DNA from 3 places in the Paraburkholderia sp. SECH2 genome. Region 3 is predicted to be linked to each of the others. Evidence: predicted binding sites of a transcription regulator. Region 3 holds the regulator's gene; each other region holds the start of a gene.

Region 1 (5,112 bases), on a different contig from region 3:
CCGCCGTTGCATATCGCGTCGATCGGTATCGAGAAGCTGATTCCAAAGGTGTCGGACCTCGGCGTATTTATCCGCATGCTGTCGCGCAGCGCGCTCGGTTCGCCGATTACCCAGTACACCTCGCATTTCCGTGCGCCGCGTCCGGGCGCCGAGATGCACTTCATCCTCGTCGATCATGGCCGCTCGGAGCGGCTGGCGATGGAGGATTTCTGGTATTCGCTCAAATGCATTCGCTGCGGCGCGTGTATGAACACGTGCCCGGTGTATCGGCGCAGTGGCGGCTTGTCGTATGGCGGCACGTATTCGGGGCCGATCGGCGCAATCATCAACCCGACCTTCGACCTGAAGCGTTATAGCGCGTTGCCGTTCGCGTCGACGCTAAACGGCAGTTGCACGAATGTGTGTCCGGTGAAGATCAATATTCACGAGCAGATCTACAAATGGCGAACGGTGATCGCAGAACGTCATGAGGTGCCATTCGTGAAGCAGGAAGTGCTGAAGATGGCGGGGCGCCTGCTTGCGAGTCCGACGCTGTATCGGGCGACAGTGTCGTCGATGGGCGGCGCGCTGCGGCGTTTGCCGAATTTCGTGCTGTATAACCCGCTCAACATCTGGGGCCGGCAGCGTGAGTTGCCGGAGGCGCCGAAGCTGACCTTCCACGCCTGGTACAAGAAGAATCGTGGAGGTGGCGATGGCAACGCGTGAGGCTTTTCTGGCAAAGGTGCGTGAGGCGCAGCCGCCGGCGCGTCCACGGCCCGATGCGCCGCTGTTCGCTTCGGCGGGCGGGGACTTGCGGGCGCGCTTCACGGCAGCATTGCAGGCGATGGGCGGCACGTGCGTCGAAGCGCGGGCTGCGGGTGACGTGCTTGCGCTGATCCGTGAGCGGTTCGGCGATGCGGCGTCGGTGGCGTCGGCGACGCCCGAAGTGCCCGGCACGCGCGCGATCACGGCCGAAACCGAACCGGCGTCGTTGCAGGATATCGAGGTGGGCGTGGTGCGGGGGCGCTTCGGCGTGGCTGAAACCGGCTCGGTGTGGTTCAGCGAGCGCGAGTATGTGGTCAACTCGCTGGGGTACATCGTGCAGCATCTGGTGGTGCTGCTCGATCCGGCGCAGTTGCTCGACGGCTTGCAGGACGTGTACCGTCGCGACGACTTCCGCGATGCGCGCTATGCGGCGCTGGTTACCGGCCCTTCGGCCACCGCGGATATCGAAGGCGTGCTGATTCGTGGTGCGCAGGGGGTGCGATCGTTGACAGTGGTGTGGGTGGAGGCCCCGCAGGCACAGCGAGGAATCTAGCGCGTGAGCGGGCTCCCGCTCACGCCGCTTTGGCTTTGGCCGATCGCAGCAGAACTTCGGCGGCAGCCCAAGCCTGCGAAGCCGGCCCGGGATCATTCGCCGCGCGTGCGTTGACGGTTGCCCCATCGAGCAACATCATGAAGACATCCCCAAGGCGTTTTGCCTCAGACGCCGGCATGAGACCCTGCAGCAGTTCCGCTATCCAGGTGGTCATCTTTGTCCGATATTGGATGGCTACGCCCGAGATCTTGGGGTACTCGGTGCCAAACTCCGCCAGTGCGCGTTCAAACAGGCAACCCGCGAATTCTGGCGTCGCGAACCAATCGCCATACCAGTCGAAAATTGCCTTGACCCGTTCCTCCGGAATCTCAAGCGTCTGCAGACGGGCTTCGATACTGCCGACGATCAGCGCATAGCGTTGCAGCAGCACCTCCCGGATCAATTCGTCCTTGCCTGAAAAGTGGCGGTATAGCGTCATTCGCGCAACGCCGGAGTCGTCGATGATCCAGTCCACGCCGACGGCCTGGAAACCGTGCATCGAAAACAGTTGGGTGGCTTTATCGACGACAAGTTGTCGTTTGCTTGCACGCATGCAGATCACGCTCTCACTAGGGCTTGTTTCAAAAAATCTTAACACCAGACGTAACTCAGCTTCGTTGCCGTCTTTGTAGAACGATCTATATCATATGCGTGACATTCTGCCCACATATAGGAAAACGCGCTTTCTGGATTGGCCGGGGCCGGCCCAGGCGATTTCGGGCGACGAGGACCAGTGAGCGGATTCTCCATGCGCATACGGAGCGGGTATCGACGCGTACTTATATTTTGATATCATCACTGTATAAACATACAGGTTTCGTAAACGCTCCGTGGCGATAGATGCTCCGTCGGACCCCCGTTCTGGTGTCCCTTATTACCTGCTGAACTTCGAGCGTGCGCTGGCGTGGCTCGCCGAGCGTTACGACGATCTGCTGGACGCGCACGAACACGGTTTCCTGCGCGATTTCGCCGCTTTGCCGCAGCCCTCGCGCGCGTTGCTGGTTCGCATGCTGATGCGCAAGGGCACGCTGTTCCGCGCCAGCCGCCTGTCTTATGACGAGATCGGTTGTCCTTTGCAGGCAGTTGCACCCTTGGCAATGCTCGGTTGGGTCGACACGGAACCCGTTCTGACGCTCGACGATCTGTTCGCGCTCACCACGCGCCCCGAGTTGCTGCTGATCTTGGCGGACGCCATCGCGTTGATTCCCGGCGCGAAAGGCTTGCGCAAACCCGATCTGCTGGAAACGCTGCGGCCGTTTTACGAAAGCGAAGGAGCGGGTGAGGGCGAATGCGACGAACGAGGCGCCACCGCGCAGCCGTTGTCCGCGTGGCACGCCCAGACCACCGACCGCGTCTTCCACGTCGCCATCGCGCCCCTTTGCGAGCGTCTGCGCCTCATGTTCTTCGGCAATCTGCAGCAGGACTGGTCGGAGTTCGTGCTTGCCGATCTCGGCGTGTTCCAGTACGAGAAGGTTGCGTTCGCGCCGTCGTCGCGCGCATTCCAGCAACGCGAGGACGTCGACGTTTATCTTGCGTTGCATGCATGCCGCGAAGCGCTCGAATGGCTCCCCGCGGGTGACGCGGAGTCAGAGGCGATCGACGAGCTCGTCGTCGCGATTGCTGCGATCGAAACCTCAAACCCGTGGCTCGAAACGCGTCGCGCGAAACTGCTGTTTCGTATCGGCCAGCATTGTGAGCGTCAACAGAACTGGCGCGCAGCGCTCGCTGTCTATGAGCGCTGCGCGTGGCCTGGCGCGCGCCATCGGCGCTTGCGAGTGCTGGAACGCAGTGAGCGATTTGACGAAGCCTTCGCCCTCGCTTTGCAAGCCGCTGCGAAACCTGAAAGCGAAGAGGAAGCGCAGCGCATCGAGCGCATGTTGCTGCGTTTGCAGCGCAAGCGCGGCGAGCGTGTGGCGCGTGTGGCTGCAGCTCGCCCGGTTGAGCGCAGCACACTGGTTCTGCCGAGGCCAGACGCGCCACAACCGGTCGAATACGTCGCCCGCGATCATTTGACTTGCGACGCGGCGCCGGTTCATTACGTCGAAAACGCGCTGATCAACTCGCTGTTCGGCTTGCTGTGCTGGGAGCCGGTGTTCGCGGCGCTGCCCGGCGCGTTTTTTCACCCGTTCCAGCGCAGACCGGCCGATCTGCATGCGCCGGATTTTCATGCGCGCCGCGCCGCGCAATTCGCCGCGTGTCTCGCGCAACTCGACAGCAGCGCCTATCGCGAGACGATTCTGCGGCATCTGCAAAGCAAGGCGGGATTGCAATCGCCGTTTGTATTCTGGGGCTTGCTGACGCAGGAACTGGTCGAGTTGGCGCTCGACTGCCTGCCTGCCGCGCATCTGAAACTATGGTTCGAGCGCTTGCTGCGTGACATCCGCGGCAACCGTTCGGGCCTGCCGGACCTGATCCGGTTCTGGCCGGCCGAGCGCCGTTACGAGTTGATCGAAGTGAAAGGCCCCGGCGACCGCTTGCAGGACAACCAGATCCGCTGGCTCGCGTACTGCGCGCAGCACGGCATGCCGGTGCGCGTGCTCGACGTGCGATGGGCCGATGAAGAGATCGTCGCGTCGGAAGTCGTGACGGAGATCACGCCGTGACCTACGTGGTCGCCGTCCGGGCGATGTGCGAATTCACTGCGCGGCGAGGCGATCTGGATCTGCGCTTCACGCCCGCGCCCACCTCGCTGGAGGGCATGGCCGGCCATGTGACGGTCGCCGGGCGGCGCGCGAGCGGCTACGAAGCCGAAATTACGCTGACCGGCACGCATCGCGGTTTGACCGTGCGTGGCCGCGCCGACGGTTACGACCCGGTGTCGAACCGGCTGGAAGAGATCAAGACCCATCGTGGCGCGCTCGAACGGATGCCCGCCAATCACCGCACGCTGCATTGGGCGCAGGCGCTGGTGTACGGGCACCTGTTGTGCCAGACCCGTTCGCTCGCTGAATTGACGGTCGCACTGGTGTATTTCGATGTTGGCAGTCAGAAGGAAACCTTGCTGACCGAAACGCACACCGCGCGTGAGCTGGAGATTTTCTTCGTCGAGCAGTGCGAGCGCTTTCTCGATTGGGCCGTGCAGGAAGAGGCGCACCGCGCCGCGCGCAATGCCGCGCTCAGTGCGCTGCAGTTTCCGCATGGCCAGTTCCGAAGTGGTCAGCGCGAACTGGCGGTGTCGGTGTATCGCGCTGCGCGTGACGGCACGCCCTTGATGGCGCAGGCGCCGACCGGCATCGGCAAGACGCTGGCGACGATTTTTCCGCTGCTCAAGGCGTGTGCGTCGGATCAGATCGACCGCGTGTTCTTCCTGACCGCGAAGACGCCGGGCCGCGCGCTTGCCCTCGATGCGATCGAAACGCTCCATCGAAGCGCCGAGCCGACTTCCGCGCGCTTGCCGCTGAGAACCCTGGAACTGGTCGCGCGCGACAAGGCCTGCGAGCATCCCGACAAGGCCTGCAATGGCGAGTCCTGTCCGCTCGCCCGCGGTTTCTACGACCGGCTCGACGCGGCCCGCAGCGCGGCGTTGGCCGGACCGCGGCTCGACCGGGCGTCGGTGCGCGAAGCGGCGCTCGGGCACGACGTCTGCCCGTACTATCTCGCGCAGGAACTGGCGCGCTGGTCCGACGTGGTGGTCGGCGATTACAACTACTACTACGACAGCAGCGCGATGCTGTACGCGCTCACGCAGATCAATCAGTGGCGCGTCGGCGTGCTGGTCGACGAGGCGCACAACCTGCTCGAGCGGGCACGGCGCATGTACAGCGCGTCGCTCGACC
Region 2 (5,112 bases), on a different contig from region 3:
GCAGGCCGGAGAGCGCGGCAGACGCTATCTCAAAGTGGGAAGCGCACAGGTATGCGGCACGCGCTGTGCGCCAACCGGGATGACGCAGCTAGCCGCCGCATCACTCCTCGTCGAACCCTTTGAGAATTTTGCCAATCGTCGCGCCCGAGAAACCGCGCGATGCCAGAAAGCGCGCCTGCTTGGCCCGCTCGGCGGCAGTTTCTGGAAGCCGGTCGAATTTTTTCCGCCAAACGGCTTGGGCGCGCGCCAGTTCGGTCTCGCGCAGTTGCGCACTGGCTTCTTCGACCAGTGTTTGGTCGACCGCATGCTGCTTCAATTCGCCCACGATCCGGCTCGCGCCCAAGCGCGACGAGCGCCGATGGATCAGGCTTTCGGCAAAACGCGAGTCGGACAGCCAGTTTTCGGCTTCCAGCGCATCGAGCAAGGTATCGAGCGAATCGGTTTCCTCGACGAACGGCTTCAGCTTGCGTGCCAGTTCGGAGCGGCTGTATTCACGCCGGGACAAATAGCCGAGCGCACGTCCTTTTAGCGAACGGGCCGGACGTTGGGATTTTTTTGCCTCGTCCTGTTCCGGCTTCGCCTCGCCAAGCGTGCGGCGCGAGCGGGTATAGGTGGTTTCGGACGGGTCCGCGTCAGCCTGCGCGGATGGATCAGATTGCGGCTGGCGACCTGCGGCGCGATCGTGCGCGTCGAATGATTCGAAGGGATCGGCTTCGCCGGCTGCGGCAAAGGGATCGGGATCTGATGTGTATGAGCGTCTGGGGGCAGCGTTGCCGGCAGGATCACGCGGCGAACGTGAGGTGGAACGCCCGAAAGAGCTTCCAGAAGACTTGCCGACCGATGAACCGGATGAACGACTGAACGAACTGCTGGAATTGCTAGACGACTTTCCCGACGACCGCCCAAACGACCGCGTAGACCGGGAAGTCGATGAAGAGGACGACGACTCGAACGAATCGTCGCCACCGTCACGCGGGCCGTCCGCGTTGTGTCCAGCGTTGGACGGCGTCCGGCCCTTGCGTATCACGTGCTGGTTACTCTTCTTCGCCCGCGACTTCAGCGGCCGCACCGGTCGCCACTTCCGCCATGGCGTTCACGCCCAGCGATTCGCGGATGCGGTTTTCGATTTCACGAGCGATGTCCGGATTTTCGCGCAGGAATTCACGCGCGTTGTCCTTACCCTGACCAATACGTTCGCCGTTGTAGCTGTACCAGGCGCCGGCCTTGTCGACGATCTTGGCCTGCACGCCGAGGTCGATGACTTCGCCCTGACGGGAGATGCCCTCGCCATACAGAATGTCGAAAATCGCTTCGCGGAACGGCGGCGCAACCTTGTTCTTCACCACCTTCACGCGCGTTTCGTTACCGATCACTTCGTCGTTCTTCTTGATCGAACCGATCCGGCGAATGTCCAGACGCACCGACGCGTAAAACTTCAGCGCGTTACCACCCGTGGTGGTTTCCGGGTTGCCGAACATCACACCGATCTTCATACGGATCTGGTTGATGAAGATCACGAGGCAGTTGGTGCGCTTGATCGTACCGGTGAGCTTGCGCAGCGCTTGCGACATCAGACGCGCTTGCAGACCCGGCAGCGAGTCGCCCATTTCGCCTTCGATTTCGGCCTTCGGCACGAGTGCCGCGACCGAGTCGATCACGATCATGTCGATCGAGCCCGAGCGCACGAGTGCGTCAGCGATTTCGAGCGCCTGTTCACCGGTGTCCGGCTGCGAAACCAGCAGGTCGTTGACGTTCACGCCGAGCTTGCCCGCGTACTGGATATCCAGCGCGTGCTCCGCGTCGATAAACGCTGCCGTGCCGCCAAGCTTCTGCATTTCGGCGACGACTTGCAGCGTCAGCGTGGTTTTACCGGACGACTCCGGACCATAAATTTCGACCACCCGGCCACGCGGCAAACCGCCGACGCCCAGCGCGATATCGAGGCCGAGTGATCCCGTTGAGACCACCTGGATATCTTCGACCGCCTCACCTGCGCCGAGCCGCATGACCGACCCTTTGCCGAACTGCTTTTCGATCTGCGCAAGCGCGGCAGCGAGTGCCTTGCTCTTTTCAGCAGTCAGTCCAGCCGAGCCTTTCTTGCTTTCTTCCATGAATCGTCCTTTGCTATGATGAACGGCGTCTGAGGCAGATGTGCAGCCCAGTTTTCACGGACAGCACACGAAACTCAGACACTGTATAAAAAAACAGTAGTTTTGGCAAGCGCGATTCTCATGCGAACGCGCATTTTTACTGTCGCGCTGCCCAACTACCCACAATAATTTTCGGAGACCGCTGTGCGCCGGGGGGACACCCCAAGGTGCCGGCAAGGCCAGGCTTGCGCACCATGCGAATTCTGATTGCCGAAGACGACAGCATACTCGCGGACGGTCTGGTTCGATCACTCCGCCAATCGGCCTATGCCGTTGATCATGTGAAGAACGGCGTCGAGGCCGACACCGCCCTGTCGATGCAAACTTTCGACCTGCTGATCCTCGATCTGGGCCTGCCGCGCATGTCCGGGCTCGAGGTGCTGCGCCGCCTGCGCGCCCGCAACTCGACCGTGCCTGTGCTCATCCTCACGGCGGCGGACAGCGTCGACGAGCGCGTCAAAGGCCTCGATCTCGGCGCCGACGACTACATGGCCAAACCCTTCGCGCTGAACGAACTCGAGGCGCGCGTGCGCGCCCTGACCCGGCGCGGCGCGGGCGGCGGCCCGACGGTGGTGCGGCACGGCTCGCTGTCGTTCGACCAGGTTGGCCGGATCGCCTATGTCAACGAGCAGGTGATCGACCTGTCGGCACGCGAACTCGGTTTGCTCGAAGTGCTGCTGCAGCGGATCGGCCGGCTGGTGTCGAAGGAACAGCTCGTCGACCATCTGTGCGAATGGGGCGAAGAAGTCAGCAATAACGCGATCGAAGTCTACGTGCACCGGCTGCGTAAGAAGATCGAGCCGAGCGGCGTACGCATCATTACTGTGCGGGGCCTCGGATACTGCCTCGAGAAAGCCGCCCTGCCGTCGAACGTGAACGCGAACGTAAGCTCAAGCGCCAATCCGCCCGCCGAATCCGAGCCGCCCGCTTCGCCCTCCTCGGCCGCGATGCCCGCGAGCCACCACTTCAAATAGAGGGCCTCCATGTCCGCACGCGCAGATCGCGCCACGGCGCACGCGGCGGACCTCGACGAGGTGCGCGACGAGCGCTACGCCAATCCGTTCGCCCCGCCCGACGAGACCGAAGCCGCCGCCGAAGCGCGCCCACGCTCGCTGTTTGGCGAGATTCTCGACTGGATGCTGGCGCCGCTCCTGTTGCTATGGCCGATGAGCCTCGCGGTCACCTACCTGGTCGCCAAGTCGATCGCCAACGGCCCGTTCGACCGCGCGCTCGAAACCGACGCCTACGTGCTCGCCCGCCAGATCCATCCGATCAACGGTGTGGCGGAGCTGTCGCTGCCCGACTCCACCCGCGACTTTCTGCGCGCCGACAATGTCGACAGCGTGTTCTATCAGGTGCTCGGCACGCGCGGCGAACTGGTGGGCGGCGAGCGCGACATGCCGTTGCCGCATGAGGAAGACCGGCCGCCGCCGGGCCTCGTCGAATTCCGCGACGACGTGCTGCGCGGCAACGATATCCGTGTCGCCTATACGACCGTCGAGTTTCCGCAGACGCCCGGCGCCCAGCCGGTGCTGGTGCAGGTCGCCGAGACGCTCGACAAGCGCAGCCAGCTTGCCAACGACATCATCAAAGGCGTGATCCTGCCGCAGTTCGTGATCCTGCCGCTGGCGATCCTGCTGGTGTGGTTCGGCCTGTCGCGTGGACTCGCGCCGCTGCACGCCCTGCAGGCGCATATTCGCGCGCGCCGCCCAGACGATCTGTCGCCGCTCGAAGCCCGCCGCGCGCCGCCGGAAATCGAGCCGCTGGTGACGTCGTTCAACGACCTGCTGACGCGCCTCGAACAGAACATGGAATTGCAGAAGCGGTTTATCGCCGACGCCGCGCATCAGATGAAAACACCGCTTGCCGGTCTGCGCACCCAGGCCGAGCTTGCGCTGCGCCAGGATGCCTCCGAGGAAGTCCACCGCTCGCTCGAACAGATCGCCACCAGCTCCGAGCACGCGGCGCGCCTCGTCACCCAGTTGCTGGCGCTGGCGCGCGCGGAGAACCGGATGTCGGGCCAGATTTTCACGCCGGTCGAGGTGACCGAAGTAGCGCGCAGCGCGGTGCGCGACTGGGTTCAGGCCGCGCTTGCCAAGCAGATGGACCTCGGTTATGAAGCGCCCGAAAAACCGGTTGAAGTCGACGGCAATCCGGTCATGCTGCGGGAAATGCTGTCGAATCTGATCGACAACGCAATCCGCTACACACCGCCTGGCGGGCGGATCACCGTGCGGGTGCGGCACGACGCGTCCGCGCGACTCGTGCATCTGGAAGTAGAAGACACCGGGCTCGGCATTCCGGTGGCCGAGCGCTCGCGGGTAGTCGAGCGTTTTTATCGGATTCTCGGCCGCGAAGGCGACGGCAGCGGCCTTGGGCTTGCGATCGTCCGCGAGATCACGACGATGCACGGCGGGGAGATGAGCATTGACGATAACGTCTATCAAACCTCCCCGCGGCTTGCCGGAACCCTCGTGCGTGTCAGCTTGCACGTGCTCGAACGGGCACGGGACTTACCCTAAGAGCGCAAAAACCCACGCTGATCCGGCGCCATATTGAGAGACGTTTGTCAAAAATTATAAGAACTTAACCGCCAGTTGCTGAATTTTGATGGGATTTCCCTCCGCACACCGGAAACTGCCATTTCACCCCTCCACGTCAGTACGCCGTAAGTTTCCACTCCAATAATCGGTTTCACGGGAACGCCTTTGCCGGCGGACCGCGTGCACATATCAATATTGGAGACAACATATGGCTACCGTTGGCGGGCAAATCTCGCACGTGCCAATGACGAAAGAAGAGAAGCGGGTGATCTTCGCGTCGTCGCTGGGTACGGTTTTCGAGTGGTACGACTTCTATCTGGCCGGCTCACTCGCCATCTTCATCAGCAAGAGCTTCTTCTCCGGCGTCAATCCGACTGCCGCTTTCATCTTCACGCTCCTCAGCTTCGCCGCAGGTTTCG
Region 3 (5,112 bases):
CGAGCGCCCGCGCGAACGCCAGCGCGAAACCCGTGAGCAAAGCCGGAAACACCGCAGGCAACACCACGCGCCGAAACGTCAGCCAACGCGACGCGCCAAGGCACGCAGCCGCCTCTTCCTGTTCGCGCTCGAACTCTTCGAGCACCGGCTGCACGGTCCGCACGACGAACGGCAAACCGATAAAGGTCAGCGCGATCAGCACACCGGCCGGCGTGAAAGCGATCTTGATACCGAGCGGTTCGAGAAACTGTCCGATCCAACCGTTGCCCGCATACACCGCCGCAAGCGAAATACCGGCCACGGAAGTCGGCAAAGCGAACGGCAGATCGACCACCGCGTCGACGATACGCTTGAACGGGAAGGTATAACGCACCAGCACCCACGCGACCAGAAAGCCGAACACCGCGTTGATCAGCGCGCCGCCAAGGGCCGAGAAAAACGTCAGGCGATACGACGCGAGCACGCGCGGCGAGCTGACCGCGCGCACGAACTGAGGCCAGTCGAGCGTCGCGGTCTTGAGAAAGGTCGCCGCAAGCGGAATCAGCACCACGAGGCTCAGATAAGCCACCGTGATGCCGAGTGTCAGGCCAAAACCGGGCAACGCGCTCGGTTTTCGGAAGGTCAACGTCGTCATGCTCAGTACTCTTTCAGGGTTGAGGCCGGCGGCTCTTTTTTCGGCCGACTGGCTGGCCAAAAAGCGCGCCTCGCGGGCGCGCTTTCTGGCGAAGTGTGACTACGCGTTCAACTGCGGCGTCTAACTGCGCATCTCGTCCGGTTGACTACCCGTTACTGCGGCGAGTAGATCGAATCGAACACACCGCCGTCGGCAAAGTGCGTCTTCTGCGCGTTCGCCCAGCCGCCGAACGAATCGTCCACCGTGTACAACTTCAGCTTCGGAAACTTCGACGTCAGCTCGGCCGGCACCTTGTTCGAACGCGGACGGTAGAAGTTCTTCGCGGCGATTTCCTGACCTTCCTCGCTGTACAGGAAGTTCAGATACGCTTCCGCCACCTTGCGTGTGCCGTGCTTGTCGACCACCTTGTCCACCACCGCAACCGGCGGCTCGGCCAGAATGCTCACCGACGGCACGACGATTTCAAACTTCTCCGGACCGAATTCCTTCAGCGAGAGGAACGCCTCGTTTTCCCACGCAATCAGCACGTCGCCGATACCGCGTTGCACGAAGCTGGTGGTCGCGCCACGCGCGCCCGAATCCAGCACGCCGGCATTCTTATAGAGCTTGCCGACGAATTCCTTCGCCTTCTGGTCGTTGCCGCCCGGCTGATGTTCAGCATAGGCCCACGCGGCCAGGTAGTTCCAACGCGCGCCTCCCGAGGTCTTCGGATTCGGCGTGACGATCGACACACCCGGTTTGATCAGATCATCCCAATCCTTGATGTGCTTCGGGTTGCCCTTGCGCACCAGAAACACGATCGTCGACGTGTACGGCGAGGCGTTGTCCGGCAAACGCTTTTGCCAGCCCTTGTCGAGCAGACCCTTGTTGGCCAGCGCGTCGATGTCATAGGCAAGCGCCAGGGTCACGACGTCCGCCTGCAAACCGTCCAGCACCGAGCGTGCTTGCGCACCCGAGCCGCCGTGCGACTGCTTGAAGGTGACCGTCTCGCCCGTTTTCGCCTTCCATTCCTTGCCGAATGCCTGGTTGACGTCCTGGTACAACTCACGTGTCGGGTCGTACGACACGTTCAGCAGCGTCGTGTCGGCTGCATGTGCCGGCGCCGTGACGCCAACCGCGGCGATCGTACCGACTGCGCCGAATGCGAGCGCCGCGATAAGTTTTCTGGTCTTGCCTGCCAGCCCCGTGCCCTGATGGTTCATGCCAACTTTCTCCGCGTTGTAGTCCGCTGAAACAGCGTGTGGTGTTGTTTTGCGTCGCGGTCACGTGCACATGAGCGCCAACTCGAAGGGCAGTCTATCGAAGAGCTTTCATCATTAAAAATAATGTTTCTTCATTCTTTAATACGCAAAAGTGGTAATGACGGCCGGATAAGGCGTTGCGGCACGAAAACGGGTGTTGGAGCGTCTATTTACGACGCTGGAACGCCACCCCAAGCCACGAACTTAAAGTAAAGCTTGAATTGCGCGGAATACTGTATAAAAATACAGGCACCTGTTCATACATACAGTGGCGCCATGACCAAACTCACCGCACGACAGCAGCAGGTTTTCGATCTGATCCGCCGGGCCATCGAACGCACCGGCTTTCCGCCCACCCGCGCGGAGATCGCCGCCGAGCTGGGTTTCAGCTCGGCCAATTCGGCAGAAGAGCATCTGCGCGCCCTCGCCCGCAAGGGCGTGATCGAACTGGCAGCCGGCGCATCGCGCGGCATTCGCCTGCTGGGCGGATCCGAAGATTCGCCGTACCAGTTCACGCTGCCGCACGCCAGCATCATGCAACTGTCGTTGCCGCTGATCGGCCGCGTTGCAGCGGGTAGCCCGATCCTCGCGCAGGAACATATCTCGCAGCACTACGCGTGCGACCCGGCGCTGTTCTCGAGCAAGCCGGACTACCTGCTGAAGGTGCGTGGGCTGTCCATGCGCGACGCAGGCATCTTCGACGGCGACCTGCTCGCGGTGCAGAAGAAAAGCGAAGCCAAAGACGGCCAGATCATCATCGCGCGGCTTGGCGACGACGTGACGGTCAAGCGCTTGAAGCGCCGCCCGAACGGTATCGAGCTGATTGCCGAGAACCCCGATTACGACAACATCTTCGTTGAAACCGGCAGCGCGGAATTTGCGCTCGAGGGCATCGCCGTCGGGCTGATCCGCCCGGGCGAGTTCTAACTGCCCACTTGTACGCCAAACCCAAAGCTGCCCCAACGTTGAATCGCCTGGAGAGACTCATGGAACGCCTTGCCCGCCTGCTGCCTTTTCGCCAGTTCGGTCGTTTGCGTCATCTGCGCAAGCTGGTGCCGTGTTCGCTGATCGAGGCGTCCCCGGCCAGTTCTCCATCGCTATCGCTGTTCGACGCGCCCGTCGGCGTACCGGGCTTGCCGTCCTCGTTGCCGGCTTTTGCTCGCGTGTCGTTGAATTCGGGGCTGAATACGGCTGAACCCGCGCGTCGTGCGCCGGTGCGCGTGTATCACGGACCGTCGCGGCTGATCATGGTCGGCACGGTAGACGCCGTGTGCCGCATGATCGATCGTTGCATCGCAGATGAAGCCAACGTGCACGGCGCGGTGTTCGAGTCATAAGCTGCATTGCGCGCGCACCGCATTCCATTGCGGCTGTACGACGCGCGACACCCGGCGTAAGGTCGTTCATCTAGCCGCGCCCTCTCGGATATCGCATCGCCTGGGATCGTTTTTGCGTGGCCGCGGTCCACGTTAGATCACACCTGATGGAGAGTCCCACTCGATGGCAGTTTCAACACGCACGAAACGCAGCGCCGCCCGGCCACTGATCGTCACCTTGATTGTGATTGTGGTGATTGCCGCGTTGGGGTTCTGTTACGCGTCGCCTTACATGGCGCTGAATACACTCAAACGCGCGGCGGATGCGCGTGATGCACAAACCGTCAATGAATACGTCGATTTTCCCGCGTTGCGCGAGAGCCTGAAGCAGCAGGTCACCGGCCTGTTGACGCGCCGGCTCGACGGCCAAGGCAACGGCAATCCGCTCGCGGCGATTGGCGCGATGATCGGCGTGGCCTTGATCGGCCCGCTGGTCGACGCTTATGCAACACCCGACGGCGTCGCGGCATTGCTGAATGGGATGCCGCCGCGCGGCAACCCGGGTGAGCGCCCTCCTGTTCCGGCTGGCGCCGGAAATCCGCCGGCCGCACCGGCGGCGGCGCCCGAACCGGCGCCCCCTGCTGCGGGCAATAACGGAAACAGCGCCACGCCACCCCAACCGCCGCAAACCACGGCGGGCTACCGCGGCCTTAATGAGTTCGTCGTCAGCTATCAGCATGGTGCTGGTGACGCGCGTTACTCGGCGATCTTGCGGCGCGAAGGTTTGTTCACATGGAAGCTGGCTGCGGTCAATCTGAACGAGTGATCACCCAGCGGTCGCTATCGATTTGAGCGTATGAGCGAATCGCGGTTTGGCCGAAGCGATCGCCGCGAACGCGGCGACTGTTCGGTCACGTGGCTCACTAAGATCATTCAACTCATTCAGCCCGGTTCACGTGCTTTGCCCCGCCTTGTGTCAGGCCGCCGCTGCTTGCTGCTGCTCCTGCGCGGAAGAGCACGCCACCAGAATGCTGCAAGAGACCCGGTCGAGCAGCGGAGTATTGCCCGCGCCCATCCACCATCGTGACAGGCCGGTGCGGCAACGGTGGCCGACCACCACGAGGTCGACATGCAATTCGTTAGCGAGATTGGCGATCTCGTCGATCGGATGGCCAAACGCAAAATGCCCTTGCGCGGTCACACCGCGCTCGGTGAGCCAGTCCACCCCTTCCTGCAGGATGTCGCGTGCTGTTTTTTCGAAGCTGCCGCATGCCACATCGGTCAGCAGGCCCGCGCTTTGCGCAATGCTCGAGCGCATGTCGACCACTGATAGTAAGTGCGTTTCCGCCTTCAGATCCAACGCCAGGTCGGCGCCGCAACGTAACGCTTTGCGGCCTTCGCGCGAGCCGTCGTAGCACAGCAGGATTTTCTGGTAGCTCGCCATGATTTTTCTCCCATCCGCGAGGAACGCGGTCTGAATGAATCATGGTGCGCCGCAATTCAGGTTGCAAGGGATGGAAAACGCTAAGTGCGCCCTAAATAGGTGCGTGCTGGATTTGTGGCGGGTTTGGGCTGGGTTTGGGTCACTCCTGAGCTTTTGCCGCAGCGCAAGAAACGCCACCGGCGCATCCGGTGGCGATCAATTCCTCGCTGCCGATGCCATAGAATGAGCGGCCTTGCCGGCCATTTGCGTCTTTTCCCGGAGCCTCGATCGATCCATGTCTGCAGCCGCCATTGAATTCCATCAGGTTAAAAAAAGCTACGGCGATAAGACGGTCGTCGACGGACTGTCGTTTCATGTCAACGCCGGCGAATGTTTCGGTCTGCTCGGCCCGAATGGCGCGGGCAAGACCACCACGTTGCGCATGCTGCTCGGCATCGCTGCACCGGATGCCGGCACGATCCGCCTGTGCGGCGAGCC

Evidence for each region. The regulator LexA, encoded in region 3, represses DNA repair genes until DNA is damaged. The targets are predictions, from matches to a motif close to ACTGTATNNNNATACAGT.
Region 1: M0D66_RS11830 (VRR-NUC domain-containing protein) is a predicted target of LexA. The motif match lies at 2,134-2,151, and genes of this name have one in related genera.
Region 2: recA (recombinase RecA) is a predicted target of LexA. The motif match lies at 2,192-2,209, and genes of this name have one in related genera.

What each region holds. Positions count from the first base shown of each region.
Region 1 is NZ_JALPRH010000005.1:163,616-168,727, reverse strand. It holds gene M0D66_RS11845 (lactate utilization protein B) at 1-705, shown strand, start outside; gene M0D66_RS11840 (LUD domain-containing protein) at 692-1,297, shown strand; gene M0D66_RS11835 (TetR/AcrR family transcriptional regulator) at 1,317-1,889, opposite strand; gene M0D66_RS11830 (VRR-NUC domain-containing protein) at 2,167-3,939, shown strand; gene M0D66_RS11825 (ATP-dependent DNA helicase) at 3,936-5,112, shown strand, end outside.
Region 2 is NZ_JALPRH010000002.1:74,555-79,666, reverse strand. It holds gene recX (recombination regulator RecX) at 101-1,024, opposite strand; gene recA (recombinase RecA) at 1,035-2,111, opposite strand; gene M0D66_RS04700 (response regulator transcription factor) at 2,345-3,124, shown strand; gene M0D66_RS04695 (sensor histidine kinase) at 3,134-4,672, shown strand; gene M0D66_RS04690 (MFS transporter) at 4,902-5,112, shown strand, end outside.
Region 3 is NZ_JALPRH010000004.1:1,742-6,853, reverse strand. It holds gene cysT (sulfate ABC transporter permease subunit CysT) at 1-634, opposite strand, end outside; gene M0D66_RS09330 (sulfate ABC transporter substrate-binding protein) at 787-1,836, opposite strand; gene lexA (transcriptional repressor LexA) at 2,152-2,802, shown strand; gene M0D66_RS09320 (hypothetical protein) at 2,862-3,212, shown strand; gene M0D66_RS09315 (DUF2939 domain-containing protein) at 3,376-4,017, shown strand; gene M0D66_RS09310 (universal stress protein) at 4,168-4,635, opposite strand; gene nodI (nodulation factor ABC transporter ATP-binding protein NodI) at 4,910-5,112, shown strand, end outside.